Regions from separate parts of the Candidatus Thiodiazotropha sp. AKIB8 genome, predicted to be linked through region 3. Evidence: predicted binding sites of a transcription regulator. Region 3 holds the regulator's gene; each other region holds the start of a gene.
The links. Region 3 encodes FliA, which starts transcription of late flagellar genes. Its sites were predicted from a motif close to GCTAAAGTTNNNNNNNNNNCNGCCGATA; they were not measured.
Positions count from the first base shown of each region.

Region 1 (5,195 bases), on a different contig from region 3:
GGGATCAGCAACATTTTCAATAAAACCAACCCGATCATCACCAACATAGGCGACAAATCAATACCACCAATCGGTGGTAGAACTTTTTGAGCTGGACGCATCACCGGACCGGTGAGGCTGTAGAGCAGATTGGTGGCTGGGTTGTAGGCCCCCGGATTGACCCAGCTCAGAATGACCTGAATCAGTACACCGAACAGAAAGATGTTGATGGTGAGTTCAATCAGTTCAGGGATTGCCCACAACAGCGGACCCAGAAGATTGACGCTGCTACCCGAGATCATGATGACCAGGAACAGCTCAACTGTTTTCAATGCCCAGGCCAGTATCAGTGACGACAGATCAATACCCCCAAATCCAGGTATGATGCGACGCAATATCTTAATCGGCGGGTTAGTCACTTTGACTAAAAACTGCGAAACAGGGTTATAGAAATCGGCTCGTACAAGCTGCAGCAGGAAGCGCAGTAATATCGCGAGGATATACAGGCCAAATATGGTTTGTACCAGAAAAATCAAAGGGTTGGAGAGATAGCTGCTACCCATGATCATTGTGTCCTAGTAAATTGGAAAGTTCGTGGGAACGCTTTTTGGCACCTTGCAGGGCATCTTTGAACAATTCCCTGAGGCCACCTTTCTCAAGGATATCAAGGGCTCGTTCGGTAGTGCCACCTGGGGAGGTGACTTTTTGACGTAGCATGGCTGGCGAGTCACTACTCTCAATCGCCATGCGGGCTGCACCTAAAGCTGTCTGTAGCGTGAGCAGTCGGGCGCTCTCTTCATCAAGCCCCATCGACTTGGCCGACTCCTCTATGGCCTCCATGACCAGGAAGAAATAGGCCGGACCACTTCCGGAAACAGCAGTTACTGCATCGATGAGGGATTCATTCTCTACCCAGCGTGTAAGGCCTACGGCTCTAAGAATGCTCTCTGCCTGGTTGCGTTGGTTTTCACTCACTCCGGGGCTGGCATAGAGACCAGTTGCACCAGACTGGATCATTGCCGGGGTGTTCGGCATGCTGCGCACTACTGCCTGATCTCCACCGAGCCAGTTATCGAGGTCTGTAGCGGTAATACCCGCAGCGATGGAGATGATCAGAGGCTTTGAATTTTGAAGGGTTTTAGCCAAATTCTGAGCAACCGACTCGAGAATTTGTGGTTTGACCGCCAATACAACGATCTGAGCCTGCTGAACCGCCTGTTCATTATCAGGCTCTGTTGTAACCCCGTAGCGGGCAGCCAGTTGGCTTAATTTTTCTGTATCGGGATCACTGACTGTAATGGCATTGCAATCATATTCGTCTGCAATGAGGCCGCCAATCAGGCTTGTTGCCATGTTGCCGCCGCCGATAAAAGTGATTTTGTCGTTTTTCATGCTACCGCTCTGTGTTCAGAGGTGATTACTGGGATTGATTATACTGCCGGGGGCCAAAAATTGCGGTGCCGATTCTGACGATGGTCGCTCCCTCGCAAATAGCATCCTCCAGATCGTTGGACATCCCCATGGAAAGGGTGCTTAAAGGCTTCTCTTTTGTACTCAATTGATCACGCAGTGTCCGCAGCAATTGAAATGGCTGTCGGGGGTCAGAATTGTCTTCTACAGGAGCTGGAATGGTCATCAGTCCCTGAATTTGTATCTTATCCAATGCTTGATATTCAGGTAATAGTTCTTTCAGCTCTTCTGGTGAATGACCGTCTTTACTCGACTCGCCGCTGGTATTGACCTGCAGGCAGATGTTGAGTGGAGCCAGGTTGTCAGGACGTTGTTGGCTGAGTCGGGTCGCATGTTTGAGGCTGGCAACGCTGTGTACCCAATCGAAGTGCTCTGCGATCTGTCGGGTCTTGTTACTCTGAATACGACCAATGAAGTGCCAGGAGAGTTTCAACGCTTCAAGTTGTGTGATTTTGCTCACCGCTTCCTGTAAGTAATTTTCTCCAAACATTCGCTGTCCTTGCTCTGCAAGCGCATGAATTTCCTCGCTGCTACGGGTTTTACTCACAGCCAGCAGTTCCACACTGCCGGGGAGGCGCTTACAAGATGTCTCTGCCTTGCGGATGCGTTCCTGTACGTGATGAAAGCGTTGCCGAAGCTGATCAGATTTGGATATGGTGTCGTCTGTCACGTCTATCTCATGCCATTTTGCCGGATAACGGATATTTGTCAGGCGGATTAGTATATTATTTGCTTATCCGGCAGCGTAATGTTGCTTTCTTATGTGTGGTCAGTCAGGTGCCAATTCAAGTTTAAGTGCCAGTTAAATTTATCTGTCTGGATGTCGATAAAGGGATAATGCCTACCAGCATGAGATACAGTACCATGATTTGCTGAAATTTTATGTGCCCGCAAATGGCACATGCATCCTTTGCATGATAGTAATGGGGGAATGAATGGATATCGCTGAACTTTTGGCCTTCAGTGTCAAACACAACGCATCAGATTTACACCTTTCATCTGGCTTACCGCCGATGATTCGCGTAGATGGAGATATACGCCGGATCAACGTGCCGGCGCTTGAGCACAAGGTTGTGCATGCCTTGGTGTATGACATCATGAACGATAAGCAGCGCAAGGATTTCGAGGAATTTCTGGAAAACGACTTCTCTTTTGAAATTCCTGGTCTGGCCCGTTTCCGGGTCAATGCCTTCAACCAGGCGCGGGGTGCCTCGGCAGTATTTCGTACCATTCCATCCAAAGTTCTGACCCTCGAAGATCTGGGTTGTCCTCAGATATTTAAGGATGTTGTAGATGTGCCTCGTGGCCTGGTTTTGGTCACCGGCCCCACCGGCTCAGGTAAATCGACTACTCTCGCGGCAATGATGGACTATAAGAATGATAATGATTATTCCCATATACTGACCATCGAAGACCCCATCGAATTTGTTCATAACAGCAAAAAGTGTCTGATCAATCAACGAGAAGTACACCGCGACACCCTCGGCTTTGCTGAAGCGCTGCGATCTGCACTGCGTGAGGATCCGGATATCATCCTGGTGGGTGAGTTGCGTGATCTTGAGACCATTCGTTTGGCGCTGACGGCTGCGGAGACCGGCCATTTGGTATTCGGTACCCTGCATACCAGCTCAGCAGCAAAGACTATCGACCGAATCATCGACGTCTTCCCTGCAGGTGAGAAATCAATGGTTCGTTCCATGCTGTCTGAGTCTTTACGTTCAGTTGTAGCCCAGACACTATTGAAAAAAATAGGCGGTGGCCGAATTGCCGCTTGGGAGATTATGGTTGGTACCCCGGCGATCCGTAATCTGATTCGTGAAGACAAGGTAGCTCAGATGTACTCTGCGATACAGACCGGGCAGGCAGCCGGGATGCAGACCATGGATCAGGCCCTGAAAGAGCTGGTGCAGAAGGGCGTAGTGAGTCGTTTGGATGCCAGAGCCAAAGCACAGCACAAGGATCAGTTCTAGAGTACGTTACCAAATTTGGCTGTAGGCGTGCACAGTGGCTGAAAGCGATATACTTAGTCGCAGGGTTAATTATAATTAGGGTTAACTGATAGTCATCGAAATTGCGCTGATTTACCGTATTCGGCGCATAAGAATGAGTGTTTAGAGGACAAGAATATGGAACTGAACCCACTCCTTGCCATGATGGTCAAGAACAAGGCCTCGGACCTGTTTATCACCGCAGGTCGGGAACCATCCATCAAGGTGGATGGTAAAATTCACCCAGTGAACAAAACAGCACTGACCCCGCAACAGACCAAAGCCTTGGCCTACAGCGTCATGACCGATGCCCAGCAGCGGGAGTTCGACGAGACCAAAGAGTGTAACTTCGCCATCAGCGCGAAAAAGATTGGGCGGTTTCGTGTCAGTGCTTTTATACAGCGGGATGCTGTCGGAATGGTTCTGCGCCGGATTGAGACCAATATTCCAACCCTGGAATCTCTCTTTCTTCCGCCTGTACTGCAGGATTTATCTATCGCCAAACGTGGTTTAGTGATCTTTGTTGGTGCTACCGGTACCGGTAAATCGACTTCTCTGGCTGCAATGATTGGATATCGAAATACACGGGGTGACGGCCATATCATCAGTATCGAAGACCCGATCGAGTATATGCATGATCATGACAAATGCATTATCACGCAGAGAGAAGTGGGTATAGATACAGAATCGTACGATGTAGCACTGAAGAATACTCTTCGTCAGGCACCGGATGTGATATTGATCGGTGAGATCCGTAGCAGGGAAACCATGGAAAACGCAATCACCTTTGCTGAGACAGGTCACCTCTGTCTGTCCACCCTTCATGCCAACAATGCAAACCAGGCATTGGATCGCATCATCCACTTTTTCCCGGAAGATCACAGAGAACAGATTTTTATGGATCTCTCCCTGAATCTAAAGGCAATAGTTGCGCAGCAGCTGATACCCAAAGCTGATGGGAATGGGCGTCGCGCTGCGATTGAGGTCATGTTAAATACGCCTTTGGCTGCCGATTTGATAAGGAAGGGTAAGATTCATAAGCTGAAAGAGTTGATGAAACGCTCGAACGAGCTCGGCATGATTACCTTTGATCAGCATCTTTTTCAACTCTATGAAGAGGGCGTTATCAGTTATGAGAATGCACTCGCCCATGCTGATTCCGCCAATGATGTACGATTGATGATCAAACTTGGAGCAAGCCATACCAACGATTCACTGGTTGATGGACTGGATGGTATTACCCTGATGGATGGGAAGGCCTGAGATATCCAGGCACTACTTGCTCAGAGCTGTTTATTAGGCACACAATCAACGAGATTCAGATAGCTCCTGTAAATCTAAGGGAAGACTCTGAATACTCCTGTTCGGAAAGAAACGCTATCGTCGGTGTTATGCTTGCTTAAACCTGGATTCTGCAGTTGACCGCTGATCTTGCGCTCGCACGCTTTACCAATGGCGCGGGTGATCCGGCTGAGTGTTGCCAAATTTACCCAACAACCCACTAGGGCAGAAAAGCCTCAGCAAGGCGATACTGATTTTCTGATTCGTTGGCCAGACCACCTCCATCATTCAGAATCATCTCACAATTTTTAGCCATGCGTGCCTGCATCGCAGCCCGCCATGCCCCCTTTGTGCCATCAGCTTCATCAGGCGTCAGTGAGGCTGTTGCAGCTGCGGCAACAAAATGTTCAGCTTGTGCAGCCCAGTCTGCATCACGGCCGCAAGCTGTATAGGTCTGAGTCGCCAAAGCCTTGGCGT
Region 1 is NZ_JBSYOO010000050.1:26,817-32,011, forward strand. It holds gene AC4IFB_RS17715 (YggT family protein) at 1-542, opposite strand, end outside; gene proC (pyrroline-5-carboxylate reductase) at 535-1,371, opposite strand; gene AC4IFB_RS17725 (YggS family pyridoxal phosphate-dependent enzyme) at 1,397-2,119, opposite strand; gene AC4IFB_RS17730 (type IV pilus twitching motility protein PilT) at 2,385-3,419, shown strand; gene AC4IFB_RS17735 (PilT/PilU family type 4a pilus ATPase) at 3,576-4,700, shown strand; gene AC4IFB_RS17740 (hypothetical protein) at 4,939-5,195, opposite strand, start outside.
Region 1: a site for FliA is predicted at 2,251-2,278, ahead of AC4IFB_RS17730 (type IV pilus twitching motility protein PilT). Genes of this name have one in related genera too.

Region 2 (5,195 bases), on a different contig from region 3:
TTGCCTGGCCACTACATACCACCGATGATCTTTAAAGATGTAACGCAGGATTCGCCGCTCGCACAACAAGAGATCTTTGGCCCTGTGTTGGTGTTAATGAAAGCTAAGGACTTTATGGAGGCGATAGATATTGCCAATGATACGACCTACGCCCTGACTGGTGGTGTCTACAGTCGCTCTCCAGGGAATCTAAATCGTGCTAAACAAAAGTTTGCTGTAGGTAACCTTTATATAAACAGAAAAATTACAAGAGCTAACGTCTACCGGCAACCATTTGGAGGTTTCAAGCTAAGTGGAACAGGATTCAAAGCAGGCGGTCCTGATTATTTACTGCAATTCCTTCAAGCAAAAAATGTTACGGAAAATACGTTACGTAAAGGGTTTTCACCTGATCTGGAGTGATTGTGTAACTATGTTATTGTCGGTATTAGTTTTTTGTTGAATGGTGTGTACAATATCATGGACTGATAGGAGAGTCTGACAGCAGACGAAATGGACTATGAAATCAATTAAACAAGCGGTTCTTGATAAACAGATAGACCTTCTTTTTTCCTACAGTGGTTCAGTAGTAGCACCAGGGATATTGGTCGGCTGTTTTGCATGGATCTACTACTCTTTTGTTATCGATAGCCTCTGGTTGATGCTATGGGGTTTTGCATTACTGGGACTGAATTTTGCCAGGCTCTTTCTTCTGCATAGTTTTAAGCAGATTAACAAAAACCAGGTAAAGCTTGGTATATGGTTACGCCGACATTTGATCACAACATTTTTTAGTGGACTGATCTGGGGATTGCTGAGTCTCGCCTATGACCCTGCCTGGTCTACGACTCACCAAGTGATGCTTTTTATGTTGCTGACCGGCCTGGCAGCTTTCAGTATTACTGCCTATGCCGCTGTTCTGGAAGTCTATGTGGTTTTCCTTATTCCCCTCTTGTTGCCATTGGAGATAGAACTCTTTTCCCGGGGTGATTTATCGCTATCGATTCTTGGGGTGCTGCTGATGCTGTTTGCAACTGGCATGTTGTTTGTCGCACAAAAATTCTATAACCAGCAGATTGAAAGCATACATCTCTCGTTTGAACACAAGTTTTTACAAAATGAACTATCTTCTGGATCACGGCATCTGGAGAGTGTTGAGCATGCTTTGAAGACTGCGGAACAACAGTTTGGCAATGTACTTGAAACATCATTGGATGGTTTCTGGGAGTGGGATCTCGATAAAAACAGTTTTTATCTATCGCCTCGCTGGAAGGCTCAGCTTGGCTATAAGGATAGTGAAATTGAGAATGAACTCGATTCCTGGAAGAGTCTGCTTCATCCAGAGGATCGGCATAAACTGTTAAATAAATTGGATGAATATATCTTAAATGCTAGCAACAGCTGGGAAGAAGAGTTCAGATTACGACATAAAGATGGTGGATATCGGTGTATTCTCTCTAGAGCAACACCAACTAAGAACAATGATGGGAAATTGACACGTCTTACAGGTGTGAATGTCGATGTAACAGAGCGTATAAAAGCTGAGAATAAGATTAAGAAGCTTGCCTATCTTGATAGATTGACAAAGCTTGCAAACCGGCTGCTGTTCAGTGACCGAATCTCTCATGCCATAACTCAAAGCAAATACGGTGGGCACCAGTTATGTGTTTTGTATTTAGATCTTGATCGCTTTAAAAATATCAATGACAGTTTTGGGCATCCCGCCGGCGATGAAGTATTGAAAATGATTGCCAAGCGTCTGCGAAAGGTAGTTAGAGAAGAAGACACTTTAGCGCGACTGGGAGGCGATGAATTTGCCGTATTGGTTGAAAATGTTCAGCATCCACACAATGTTGTACTTTTAGCGGCGAAAATACAGAGCTGTTTTGAAAGAAGTTTTCTGGTGCAAGATAATGAATTTTATATTAGTGCAAGTATAGGCATTTCAATGTACCCCAATGATGGCGATGATGCTGCAACATTGTTGAAGAATGCAGATGCCGCGATGTATAAGGCTAAAAATATTGAAAGGGGAGGCTTTCAGTTTTATACACAGGAGTTAACAGAAAAAGCGCTTCAGCACTACACAATTGAATCTGGACTGCGCAGTGCATTAAATCAACAGCAATTTGAAGTTTTCTATCAACCAAAGATTGAGCTGTTGAGTGGTCGGGTTACAGGAGTGGAAGCATTGGTTCGTTGGCGGCATCCGGAAAAAGGTATGATATCGCCAGACGAGTTTATCGCGATTGCAGAGGAGTCTGGACAAATAAGAGGCATAGGTGAGTGGGTTCTATTCCAGGCCTGTAGGGATGCGCAACAATGGAGATCATTGAGTCTTGATTTTGGACGTGTTGCTGTGAATTTGTCAGGGGTTCAGGTTCAGAGTGACAGTCTCAGGGAGGTGGTTAAAAGAGTACTGTTAAAAACAGGCCTCAGCACCGAACTACTTGAGTTGGAAGTTACTGAAAATGTATTGATGCGTGATACAGAAGATTCAGCAAGCAGTCTATCCGATTTGCGAGATATAGGCATCACTATTGCCATTGACGATTTTGGTACAGGCTTTTCATCTTTAGCTCAATTGGCCGCCTTACCCGTCGATAAACTGAAAATAGATCGCAGTTTCATCACCAATGTTTGCAACGATAAACAGAATGCAGAGATCTCCAGAACCATAATAGCACTCGGACGTACTCTTAATAAGACGGTTATTGCTGAGGGAATAGAAAACCCGGATCAGTTGCAGTTTTTGCAGAACGAAGGGTGTGATGAAGGACAGGGCTTTCTATTTGCCAGGCCTTTGGCAAATAATCAGTTCCTGGAATTTCTGGAAAAAAATGCAGACAATATTAAGAATACACCAGAGTTCATGAGGCCGGTAAGTTAAATGCTCATGAACTCTGGATATGATCTGATAATGATAGATTCGATTATTTACAGGAAGTGACAGGGATGCGCTAAGCCTTTACGTCGATATTGCCACCAATAGTGCTTGAGGGGCTTGGCATTTGTGGACTCTGCTTAATCGACTCAATCAATTTAGTAGCAGTCTGTTCCTGCATCTCCATCACTTTCTTCTGTGTGGCGACTCCAGTTTGGGTTCCAGTGTTTGCAATCATGCTGATTGCGTTGGAACTGACACCAGAAATATCCATAGCATAACTCCGGAAGATAATATGTAAGACTCAGTATTGAATGGCGGCATATCAGCTGGTTTCTTTAGTGAGGCTGAAGCGCTGAAAATAGAGATTATGCTTATGGTATTTCAGTGGAAATTGGAAGTGAAGTCCACTAAGTGGTTGAAAGTAAGGAATAATATTTGTGTTGAATGCTGAAGTAATCAAGCCCAAGCGAAGATAGATTTAACACAAATGTACATGTCATTCTTATTTTAGTAATTAAACTTATAAAATTCAGTTGAGTTTTACTATTAACTTCAATAAATATTGTGATAACGGGGCAGCTGGTGACAATAGAACAAGGGAGCCACTGAATAAGTCTGGGACAAACAAAGTGGTGCAATGCAAGGCACGAATCTTCGTAATAGCCGGGTTAATATGAAGATTCGCACCGCACATGCGGCCCATTCTGGCGGTAAGATGTCGATCCATGACCTGTTCAGCGGTTGCTTAGAATACTAAAGACATCATGGCCATCATTACCACCAGGAACAGTATTGTCATAATTCCGCCGGCTTTCATGAAATCAGCCACTCGATAGCCAGCAGGTCCCATGATCAGGGCGTTGACCTGATGTGTTGGTATCAGAAAAGAGTTAGAGGTAGCAATGGCCACAGTCAAAGCAAATACTGCCGGGTTGCCACCGGCACCAATTGCGATATTGACTGCAAGTGGAACCAAAAGAACTGTTGCACCTACATTTGACATAACCAGGGTAAAAAAGGTTGCCAGTACAGCTATAGAAGCCTGTATGACCCACAGTGGCATATCGCCTACTACAAATAAGACCTGTTCGGCTATCCATTTTGCTGTGCCGGATGTCTCCACAGCCAGTCCTAATGGGATGAGTGAGGCGAGTAGGAAGACTGTTTTCCAACTCACAGCATCATAGGCCTCTTCAATGTTAAGAACACCGGTTAATACCATACCAATGGCGCCAGTCAACAGAGCGACAGAGAGGCGGATATCTGTAAACAGAACCATGAACAGGGCGATACCAAAGAAAATGGCTGCGGGTAAAATCTTGTTTGGGCGTAACTCTTCTTCGCGAGGGTATTCAGTGGTAACAACAACAAAATCACGATCTTTCTCTAAGCGTTCCAATACATTCCACGCAGTATGAACAACCAGGGTATCACCAGCTTGCAAAGGTAAATTACGTATATCGTCTCCCTCTCTCATGGTTTCACCATTACGATGAAGGCCTATCATGGCCAGGCCATAGGTCTTTCTCATCCATACGTCACGTGCGCTTTTGCCAATCAGGGAGGAACCTGGTGGTATGACCACTTCACCAATACCCGATTTGCGGCTTGATAGAGATTCAGAGAAGGTGCGTAGTGTTTTGCGTAGTTTTAAGTTGAAGCGTTCAACGAAGTGTGAAAGATCGTGGGGATTTGCTACAACGCCCAGTACCATACCAGCTTTAAACTCTGTGTCTCTGGCTATCGTCCCTGGTCCGACTCTGGCCTCTTCACCGGATTGTTTGCTACCAATTATTCTGATTCGATAAGCCGTTTCAACATCATCAAGACGGACGCCACTCAGTTCACTATCATCTTTTACAACGACTTCGTTAATTGCAAAATCTACATTATATACATCGTGAAAATACTGTAATGAATCAGAGCCAACAGTGCTGCTCTCACTTAAGGTTTTTGGCAATACATAGCGTCCCGCCACTACGAAATAGATGATGCCCGTGGCTATAAGAGCAATACCAACCGGCGTTACAGAGAATAGACCCCATGTATCCATATGTTGCTCTGCCGGCAGTGCTTTGTTGGAAGTTAGAATAAGATCATTTAGAAGAATCAATGGACTTGATCCAACCATTGTCATTGTGCCGCCCAGGATAGCTGTAAAACCCATCGGCATCAGTAAACGCGACATGGGTAAACCTGACCGAGCAGAGATCCTTGATACCACAGGAAGGAAGAGAGCTGCTGCACCAACATTCTGCATAAATGAAGAGATAAATCCTACTGTTGCAGAAATAATGGGGATGATACGAGACTCTGTCGTACCACCAAC
Region 2 is NZ_JBSYOO010000041.1:41,021-46,215, reverse strand. It holds gene AC4IFB_RS14005 (proline dehydrogenase family protein) at 1-402, shown strand, start outside; gene AC4IFB_RS14000 (putative bifunctional diguanylate cyclase/phosphodiesterase) at 500-2,869, shown strand; gene AC4IFB_RS13995 (putative motility protein) at 2,940-3,137, opposite strand; gene AC4IFB_RS13990 (SLC13 family permease) at 3,612-5,195, opposite strand, start outside.
Region 2: a site for FliA is predicted at 3,179-3,206, ahead of AC4IFB_RS13995 (putative motility protein). Genes of this name have one in related genera too.

Region 3 (5,195 bases):
TGCCAGGGTCAATGGCAGTTTGATGATAATGATACTGCCTTGTCCCCATTCCGAGTCGATCTCAACTGAACCGTTCATCTGGGCAATACGTGTCTTTACTACATCCATTCCAACACCGCGCCCCGAAACATCGGAAATCTCAGTCTTGGTGGAAAAACCGGGTGCAAAAATCAGGTTAAAACACTCCCTATCATCCAACCTGGCAGCTGCATCAGCATCCATCATGCCCTTTTCAACAGCCTTCTCACGTAATACGTCAGGATCCATCCCCTTACCATCATCGGCAATAGAGAGCAGAATATGGTCGCCTTCCTGTGCAGCGGACAGTACCACGGTACCCCGTCTGGGCTTTCCTTTTTGCTCACGTTCTTCCGGCTGTTCGATACCATGGTCGACTGAATTTCTCACCAGATGCACCAGGGGATCGGCTAACGCCTCGACCAGGTTCTTATCCAGATCGGTATCTTCACCCTGCATCTCCAGGTCGATCTCTTTTTTAAGGCTACGAGCCAGATCCCGCACAACACGGGGAAAACGACCGAAAACTTTTTTGATCGGCTGCATGCGGGTTTTCATCACTGCCAGTTGCAGATCCGAGGTCACCACATCGAGATTACCCACTGCGTTCGATACTTGTTCATCATTCAAAGTCGCTTTCAACGTCGCCAGGCGATTACGAACCAGAACAAGCTCACCGACCATATTCATAATATCGTCGAGGCGTTGGGTATCCACCCGAACAGATGTCTCTGCCGGTGGTTTGTTTGCCTGTGGAGGCTTAGCCCCTTTTGCAGCAGGTTTTGCGGAAGCTTTCGCTTTCTTTTCTGCAGCAGCTTTGGGCTCGGACTTGGCAGCAGGCTTGGGAGCCTCTTTTGGAGCAGGTGCTTTTTTAGCCGCTGCAACTTTCTTTTTCGCCACAGCTTTCTTTTTCGCTGCAGGTTTTGCCTTTGGTGCTGCAGGGGCCTCCTGCTTTACCTTTTTCGGATCGAATTTACCCGAGCCGTGAATCTGGTCGAGAATATTCTCAAACTCATCCTCAGAGATATCATCGCTGGCATTTCCTGCCGCTTTTTTCTTCTCAGGCTCACTGTCTGCTACTTTATTGGGATCGAATTTGCCCTTGCCATGGATCTGATCAAGGATATTCTCGAACTCATCTTCTGAAATATCATCCGAATCAGCTTTCTGACTCTTTTCATCTGCTTTAGGTTTACCGGTAAACTTCCCCTTACCGTGGAGATCATCCAATAGCGATTCAAATTCATCCTCAGAGATATTGTCACTTGCGGCAGTAGTCTCAGCTGGTTCCTGGATGGCATCAAGAAGCTCTTCGAATTCGTTTTCACTCAGATCTTCCGTCTCTGCCTCGGAATCAGCCTGCGCCGGCTCTTCAACCGCCTCGACAGCTTCCTCCTCAACCTCTTCCTGCTCCTCTTCCTCACCTTCGGGCACAGCAAATGTATTCAGGCGTTGAATGAGACTGGGTTCGGCATGATCGGGCATGACCCCCTGGCGCACATCATTGAACATCGCATTCACGACATCCAGCACTTCAAGCACCGAATCCATTAAATCCGGCCCTACACTGCGCTGACCTTGGCGCAGGATATTAAATACGTCTTCTGCGCGGTGACAAACCTCAACCAAAGGATCAATGGTGAGAAAGCCTGCGCCACCCTTGATGGTATGGAAACCACGAAAAACGGCGTTGAGCAGATCAAAATCGTCAGGTTGCTGCTCAAGGTCGACCAACTGCTCACTAAGCAGCTCAAGAATTTCTCCTGCCTCGACCAAAAAATCCTGAAGGATTTCGTCGTTGACATCGATGCTCATCTAACACTCCCGGTAACACTACCGAATATTGCCATTCTTATTGACTGATATATCGGTCTAAACCTGAATAACTAAAATCCAAGGCTGGAGAGCAGATCATCCACGTCATCCTGACTGGTCACTTGATCCCCTTGATCGAGACCTGGAATCGCCGGACCGGCCAACTCTTCGTTACTCTTCTTCTCGCTCCCTTCGTCAAACTTATCGCCCGTAATGCGGACCAACATTACCAATTTCTCTTCAACATCGTGAACCAGTGTGATCACCTTACGGATAATCTGGCCGGTGAGATCCTGAAAGTCCTGAGCCATTAGCACGTCAGAGAGGTTTTTATGCAGACTGGCGGCATCTTCTTTAGATTTGGCGAGATATTCAGACAAAGAAAGACTCAGATCCTTAAAGTCATCCTTATTCAGCATACGAGAACGCAATCGCTCCCACTGCTCCAATAATTCAGCGGATTGGGATTCAATGCCTTCAACCAACGGCATACTCTTTTCAACCGCTGTCAGGGTACGATCCGCAGATTGCTCAGTCATTGTAATGACATAACTGAGCCGTTCTTTGGCATCAGGTATTTCAAAACTGGTCATATCGTTGATGCGTGCATCGAGTAGAAACCCGTTGATCGCATCATGCAGCTCGCGTGTCAAACGACCGACTTCAAGAAACAGTTGATCATTATTTGTAGGAGTGGTCAGTGCTGCGATCAGCCTTTCAGACTCCTCTTCATCGCCTGATTCCAAACTGCTGACCAACGCTTTGGCTGTATCTAAACGCAGCTGGTTATCCTGTTGTTGCCCCATAGTGAGAAACTCCCGGAGAAAAAAGGTTAACCCACGCGTTCAAAGATCTTACCGATCTTCTCTTCCAGGGTGGTTGCGGTAAAGGGCTTTACAACATAACCGTTGACGCCTGCCTGGGCCGCCTCAATAATCTGCTCGCGTTTAGACTCAGCTGTCACTAGAAGAACTGGCAGGCCAGCCAGTTTCTCATCTGCTCGCACAGCCTTCAGTAGATCGATACCCGTCATGCCAGGCATATTCCAGTCTGAGACGAGAAAATCGAAATTCCCGCTCTGCAACATGGGCAATGCAGTCAAGCCATCGTCTGCCTCCTGGGTATTGTTGAAACCCAAGTCTCTCAGCAAGTTTTTGATAATTCGCCGCATTGTGGAGAAATCATCCACAATGAGGATCTTCATATTTTTGTCCAATGCTTACTCCCTCCTGTATTTTTTACCGGTCATCTCCAATCACGGCATCTACAGGCCAACCAATTACTACTCTTCTTCGTGCACTAGTGAGAGCCATTCTGTCAGTCTAGAGCGCAATCGCAAGGTTGCCTGACTGTGTATCTGGCAGACCCGAGATTCACTGACACCCAACACATGCCCGATCTCCCGAAGATTCATTTCATCGTCATAATACATAGCGATCACCAATCGCTCCCGTTCAGGTAAACTGGCTATAGCCTCAGCCAGCGCCTTCTTGAAGGCATCCTTCTGCAAACCCTCAAAGGGGCTGTCCATCGGGCCTTCACGGGAAGCCGGAAAGCCATCACTGACTGCTGTCAATTCATCCAGACTGAATATCCGGCATCCGGTTGAGTCCTGCAGGATCTGATGATAATCCTCCAGGCTCATCTCAAGCGCCTGCGCCACCTCGATATCCCGAGCATCTCGACCCTCGGTGTTTTCGATTTCTCGCATCGCCTCGGCCACCATGCGTGCCTTACGATGCACAGAACGTGGCGTCCAATCACTACGCCTGATCTCATCCAGCATGGCCCCCCTGATGCGGATACCCGCATAGGTCTCAAAACTGGCACCCTGAGTGGGATCATAGTTTTTGCTTGCTTCCAGCAAACCCAGCATACCTGCCTGGATCAGATCATCCGATTGCACATTAGGTGGCAATCGATTCATCAAATGATAGGCGATCCTTTTGACCAGCCCTGCATGCTGGTTAACCAAGTCATTGTAGCTCTGCTGCTTTTGCACGGCGGTGTATGTCGCTAAACCGTTCACCGTCATTACTCCCCATATTGGCTTGAAAATTGGATCAGGCGTTCGACAAAAAACTGCAGATCACCACTGACTCCAGTTGGTACAGGCCAGTTATCGGCCTTCTTGGCTAAATTCTTGAACGCCTGCGCTACTCTCGATCTCGGAAAGGCCTCAACCACCGGTTTTTGACTCTTCACCGCTTTCCTGAGCTGCTCATCATACGGAATACTGCCCATGTAGCTGAGCATAACATCCAGATACTGATCAGTAACCCGACACATCTTGTTGTACAGATCGCGTCCTTCCTGAACAGTTTTGACCATATTGGCCAGTATACGAAAACGACTGATACCATGCTCTCGATTTAATAGTTTAATTATGGCATAGGCATCTGTAATTGATGCTGGCTCGTCACAGACAACCACAATCTGCTCCTGAGCCGCCCTGCTAAAGCTGATTACCAAATCAGAAATACCTGCTGCAGTATCGATCAGCAATATGTCCACATCATTGGCCAGCTCACTAAATGCATGAATCAATCCTGCATTTTCTGCTGGTGACATCTCCGCCATGTGCTGAATACCAGAGGCGCCCGGTACAACCCGCAAACCCTTTGGCCCGGTGACAATGATATCCTCAAGGGAAGCTTCACCCCGCATCACATGGGAGAGGTTTAGTTTAGCATGTAATCCAAGTACCACGTCCAGATTAGCCAAACCCATATCCGCATCCAACAGCATCACCCGCCGTCCCATTTCGGAGAGGGCAATCCCCAGGTTGGCGGAAATATTGGTTTTACCCACGCCCCCCTTGCCGCCAGTAACAGCAATTACTCTAACAGGTTCTGGGTTAACCATCCTACGTAGTCCGGTTGCCTGGTCTTCGATATGTTCAGACATTTGCATGTTCGCTCATTCCTCCGAAGGCCATAGCCAGATACTCCTCATCGGGTTGATGTTCTGTCTGTTGCGTCATTTCAACAGCCTGTCTTATTAGTACTTCGGATCGGGCAACATGAATATCTTCAGGCACCCGCTGGCCATCAGTGGTAAACGCCAGGGGAAGCCTAGCTTCCAGTAACGCAGAAAACACACCACCGAGGGAGGCGGCTTCATCCATTTTTGTCAGGATTGCAGCCACAGGTGAGATAGCACCAAATGAACGAATCGCGTGAGTCAGAGCGCTACGCTGTGTAGTCGCTGAGAGTGTCAGTAAGGCCTTCACCGGATGATTACCCTGATTCAAGAGCGCTAGACGCTCTGTCAATTTCAGATCCCGTTGACCCATTCCTGCTGTGTCGATCAATACCAGGCGTTTTTCTGCAAATGCATGCAGAGCACTACTCAACTCCTCA
Region 3 is NZ_JBSYOO010000022.1:2,681-7,875, reverse strand. It holds gene AC4IFB_RS04165 (chemotaxis protein CheA) at 1-1,833, opposite strand, end outside; gene AC4IFB_RS04160 (protein phosphatase CheZ) at 1,905-2,639, opposite strand; gene cheY (chemotaxis response regulator CheY) at 2,666-3,037, opposite strand; gene AC4IFB_RS04150 (RNA polymerase sigma factor FliA) at 3,116-3,862, opposite strand; gene AC4IFB_RS04145 (MinD/ParA family ATP-binding protein) at 3,868-4,746, opposite strand; gene flhF (flagellar biosynthesis GTPase FlhF) at 4,733-5,195, opposite strand, start outside.

Region 4 (5,195 bases), on a different contig from region 3:
CAGAAGGAAGGCCGCTGCGAAGGCCAACAATATGAGTGTTGCCCAGGGACCCTCTCTTACTGGAGCATAGAGTTTCTCAAGTGCTTCAGGGTGCTCAGCCAGCCACTGTTCTAAACCACCGAAACCACCAAAAACGCCAAACAGTGCAGTCAAACCGATAACAAGCATTGCAACCAGCTTAACTATTGATTCAAAGGCGATCGCCAATACCAAGCCACGATGCTTCTCTCGACTGGTGCTGTGCCGGGCACCGAACAGAATAGCGAACACCACCAGTGTGGCACAGAAAATAAATGCAAGTATGCGCGGGGCGACTGTTTGGCTTGCGACTTGAAGAGAGTCGGTGACGGCTCTTATCTGTAATGCAATATAGGGTAAGGTGCCAAGCAGCATGAAGAGTGTGACCAGAATACCAGCGAGCTGACTTCGGTAGCGGAATGCAAATAGGTCTGCCAGTGAAGTGAGTTGGTACTCGCGAGTCAGTCTGAGTATCGGTTGAAACAGAATTGGCGTCAGCGCAAATGCCAGGGTAACGCCAAGATAGATGGTTAGAAACAGGTAACCCTGGGTTTGGGCAAAGCTAACGCTACCGTAATAAGTCCAGGAGGTCGCATAGACACCGAGCGAGAGGACATAGATGCTCGGATGTCGGATAAAACGTTCAGGAATCCGTCCACTGTCTGCAGCAAAGGCAATAAGAAACAGTATTGCCAGATAGAGAAAACTGATGCCAAAGAGTAGCCAGAGATCATGATTCATGGTGTCGATGATTCACCCAGGCGATGAATAGGATGACACCAAACCAAAGCAGATAGGGTAGGTACCAGTGGTGGCCAGGGGAGGTCCACCACACCATAACCGGTGTGGAGAAGAGCAACAGGATAAGAAGGACGAGGGCTAAAGTCCTGTCTATTTGTCGGTCAGGTGGTTGCGAATCTGGCATCTGAGAAGCGTAGCAGTTGTTACCTAAGGTAACAACCGTTGCATTCAAAGAGCTTGCGGATTTTTAAATGGATTGCAAAGAGACACCTCTTTAAAGGTGTCTCTCAGGTCAATTACTTTTTAACACTGGCGACCATTTCATGCAGTTTGGCCGACAGTTCTGTGGGTTCGAATTTGGGCACATAGGCATCTGCGCCTACGCCCTTACCCAGAGCCATATTGGCATCTGCAGAGAGTGACGAGTGCATGATGATTGGTATGTCACTGAAACGTGCATCATCTTTGATTTTCTTGGTCAACACATAGCCATCCATTTCTGGCATCTCTACATCGGTCAGAATAATCTGCACGAAATCGCTCGCTTTGTGGTCTGTCGCGTCAGCCCGATCAGCGATCTCCTTGAGTTTGCTCCAGGCTTCGGCACCATTGGAGGTGCTGATATATTTCATGCCCATATGGTCGAGGGTGCGAATAATCTGGTCTCGAGCCACGGCTGAATCGTCTGCAAAGAGTAGGGTAACATCGTTATCTTCGACCCGTGTGATGCCATCGAAAATATCTGAGCCCTGGCCAAAACCAGAGGTTTGGCTCAGTACCATCTCCACATCCATGATCATAACCAGGCGCTTGTCCTTCAGTTCAGTTACAGCAGTCACCAGTCCGCCGTGCTGTTGCGCCATCATCGGTGGGGGAACTTTGACGTCTTCCCAGGCAAGACGCTCGATAGTATCCACAGCATGTACAAGAAAACCTTGTACATTTTTGTTGTATTCGGTAACGATCAGAATGCTGGGCTTCTCCTCTGTCTGAACGCCACAGAAATCGGGAAGATTGATTACCGGAATCATATTGCCTCGTAGGCTCACCATCCCCTCAACAGAGGCAGGCATGTCCGGAGCATGGGTAATTTCAGGTACCAGCATGACCTCTCGAACTTTGAAAACGTTGACCCCATAGGTCTCTTCGCGGCCAGTTCTGACATCCTTTCCAAGGCTGAAAAGGAGAACCTCTAAGCGATTGGTGCCCGCCAAGCGAGTACGGTCATCTACAGATTTAATAAAATTGGACATTTTTTAGTTACCAAAATTAGTCGCATTACAGGACGGTGGGCGTTTCGACTGCATCGTAAGTAGTCGCCCCGACTGATGTTTGTAGCGGTCGATTTTATGAAATCTTTAGAAGATCACATTTAGATTTTAGTGCTTTTTCCTTGTCTTGCGTGGTGTAGCAACAGATCAACTGCTGAAGTCACGACTTCTACTAGTCAGTCAGATGTTTTTAGTTAAAAACAGCAGATAAACCACTGGAAAAAGGCTATCTTTTACTCCAAGATTGATTAAAGGAAGCTCTGATTATGTCGTGGATCGACATCTTGCCACCAAGATCTGTTCGGTCCAGACATAATCAGAGCTTCCTGAATATAGCCGCTCGGCAATATCCGGGCCTCGAAATGAACGATGGTTTTTGAGGCTCTTCAATGCTGTGATCCGGTTTTGAGACATTAGAGGAGAAAACGAGTGAATCCGGAAAAGGTCCTGTTTGGTTTTTTTATTGTGCTTGCCCTGACGCTCAATTTCGGTTTTTTTGTCGGCGAACTGGATAATCCTGATCACCACCACGTGTATGAACTGTTTGCGGTTATTGTGGTGAACCTGGTAGCTACAGTATTGAAATTTGGTGACCGCACCCAGATGGGGGCAGTGTTACTGGCGACCAGCCTGGTGGCACTATTACAGCTGTTTGCGGCAGCATTGGTTTGGACTGTGGCTGTGCATGTTACCGAGACCGGGCTGACCACAGTTACTATGGCCAGTATTGTTTCACTCTCTGGCGGGGCGATGCTAGCTAATGTTGTCTCAGTGATTCTGCTGATCATCGAAACGGTTATGTTGCGTCGCTGAAGCGACCAGACAAAGACTCGATGAACAATATTATCTTCCTCATTTTTCGGCGTATGCGAGCGCCGCTTTTGACCTTGGTACTGGCCTACTCAATCGCCATGCTTGGGTTGGTTCTGATTCCTGGTGAGGATGCAGATGGTAATGTCTGGCATATGGATTTTTTCCATGCTTTCTATTTTGTCAGCTTCATGTCGAGCACTATTGGATTTGGTGAGCTGCCTTACCCATTCACAGCAGGGCAGCGTTTGTGGGTCAGTTTTTCAATCTTCTTTACGGTGGTTGTCTGGCTCTACTCAATTGGTACTGTATTGGCTTTACTCAAGGATGAGACCTTTCAAAGAGCATTAACTGAGAGGCGATTTGCTCGAAAAATCAGCAGATTGAGAGAGTCATTTTACCTGGTTTGTGGTTATGGACAGACGGGTGAGGCACTGGTCAAAGCGCTAACAGAGCGTAGCCAGCATGCGGTGGTGATTGATGTTCTTCAAGAGCGGGTAAATCTACTCAAATTGGAGAATCTGCGAGAGTATGTACCCGGTTTATCTGCAGATGCTCGCTTACCTGCTCATTTGGTGGAAGCAGGTCTGTTGCACCCGCTCTGTGAGGGGGTGGTGGCATTGACCAACTCCAATGAAACCAATCTCAAGATAGCCATCACTTCCAAGTTACTGCACCCTGATATCGACGTGATATGCCGGGCAGATTCCCATGATATCGAAAAGAATATGGCCTCTTTCGGGACCGATTACATCATTGATCCCTTTGATGCATTTGCCCTCTATCTGGCTACAGCCGTTCAGGCACCCTGTCTTAGTCTGCTGCAGGATTGGTTGTCTCTGGGTAAGAGAGATATGCTCAGTGAGCCTGTTCATCCCCCCAGAAAAGGGCTGTGGGTGATTTGCGGTTACGGCAGGTTCGGTAAGGCGGTATACGATAAGCTGGTGAAGGAAGATTTTGAGGTTGTAGTGATTGAGGCTGAGCCGGATATTACTGGTAGCCCTCACTCCCCAATGGTGGTTGGGCGTGGCACCGAGGCGGATACCTTGCTTGAAGCAAGCGTTGATCGAGCCGTAGGTCTGGTGGCGGGAACTGATAACGACGCCAATAACCTATCCATAATCATGACAGCCCGGGGATTGAATGCAGACCTGTTTGTCATCCTGCGCCAGAATCGCAAGCATAATGATCCGGTGATTCAGGCCGTTGGTGCGGATATGGTGATGCTGCCCAGTGAAATCATTGCTAATCGGATACGGGTATTATTGGGTGCACCTATGCAACATCAGTTCGTCACGATGGTGATGCACCAGGATGATGAATGGGCCTGTCAGCTGATCAGTCGTATTTCTGCCTTGGTGTCTGATCACGCCCCGGATGTATGGGAAGTAGCATTTGCGGAGCATGATACCCATGCCGTGTGCCAATATGTGCGTGAGGGGCGTAATCTCACATTGGGTGAGTTGATCAGAGACCCCAGGAACAGGGAAAAAATGTTGCCTTGTATTCCCCTGATGTTATTGAGGCATAATGAGTATAGTCTGTTGCCTGAAGAGGACCTGATTGTTCAAAAGGATGATCGGTTGCTATTCTGCGGAAAGGTGTCAGCAAGAAATCGCATGGAGTGGACACTGCAAAATGAGAACGCGCTGAACTATATTCTAACTGGGGAGACCAGTCCGCAGGGCTGGGTCTGGCGCCAATTAAGAAAAAGAGAGGTGACATGAGCCCACTATTGGAAAAACTTCACCGAGACCACGTAAATCTCGCTCGACTGCTTGATCTGCTATCTACTGAGCTCGATGCCCTGGCAGCAGGCCATGAATCCAATTTCGATTTGAAAATCGAGATGGTGGATTATATCGAACACTATGCTGAGAAAGTGCATCATCCCACTGAAGATCAAATCAACAGTGTCGCCTTCAAAAAGAGATCAATGGAGCCCCACGCTGCACTTTATGAGCGAATCTGCCGCGAACATGTCAGCCTGTTAGGATTGGCCAATCGCTTTCGAACCACATTGGAGGGTGCCATGCAGGGCGCGGTGTTGTTGCGTGATGAGGTCGAGACTCAAGGGCGGGAGTTTGTTGCGCTGCAGCGCCAGCATATTGATATTGAAGAGGAAGAGGTCTTTCCGCTGGTTGATCAGGCGTTGAATGAAAAAGAGTGGAAAAAGCTGGAAGAAGAAGTTACCCATGGTGACGACCCGGTCTTTCACCGCCAGGACTACAATCGATTTCGCAGTCTGATCGATTATCTCAAGTCCCATGAAGATGAGTAGCTCGATCGAAATCGTCCTGCTGAGGCATTTCATTGTTTCAACTCAATAGCAGCATTACTATCCCCAAGGGTGTG
Region 4 is NZ_JBSYOO010000035.1:118,632-123,826, forward strand. It holds gene AC4IFB_RS10625 (ATP-binding protein) at 1-759, opposite strand, end outside; gene AC4IFB_RS10630 (chemotaxis protein) at 1,056-2,012, opposite strand; gene AC4IFB_RS10635 (DUF6394 family protein) at 2,460-2,843, shown strand; gene AC4IFB_RS10640 (potassium channel family protein) at 2,864-4,567, shown strand; gene AC4IFB_RS10645 (hemerythrin domain-containing protein) at 4,564-5,121, shown strand.
Region 4: a site for FliA is predicted at 2,095-2,122, ahead of AC4IFB_RS10630 (chemotaxis protein). Genes of this name have one in related genera too.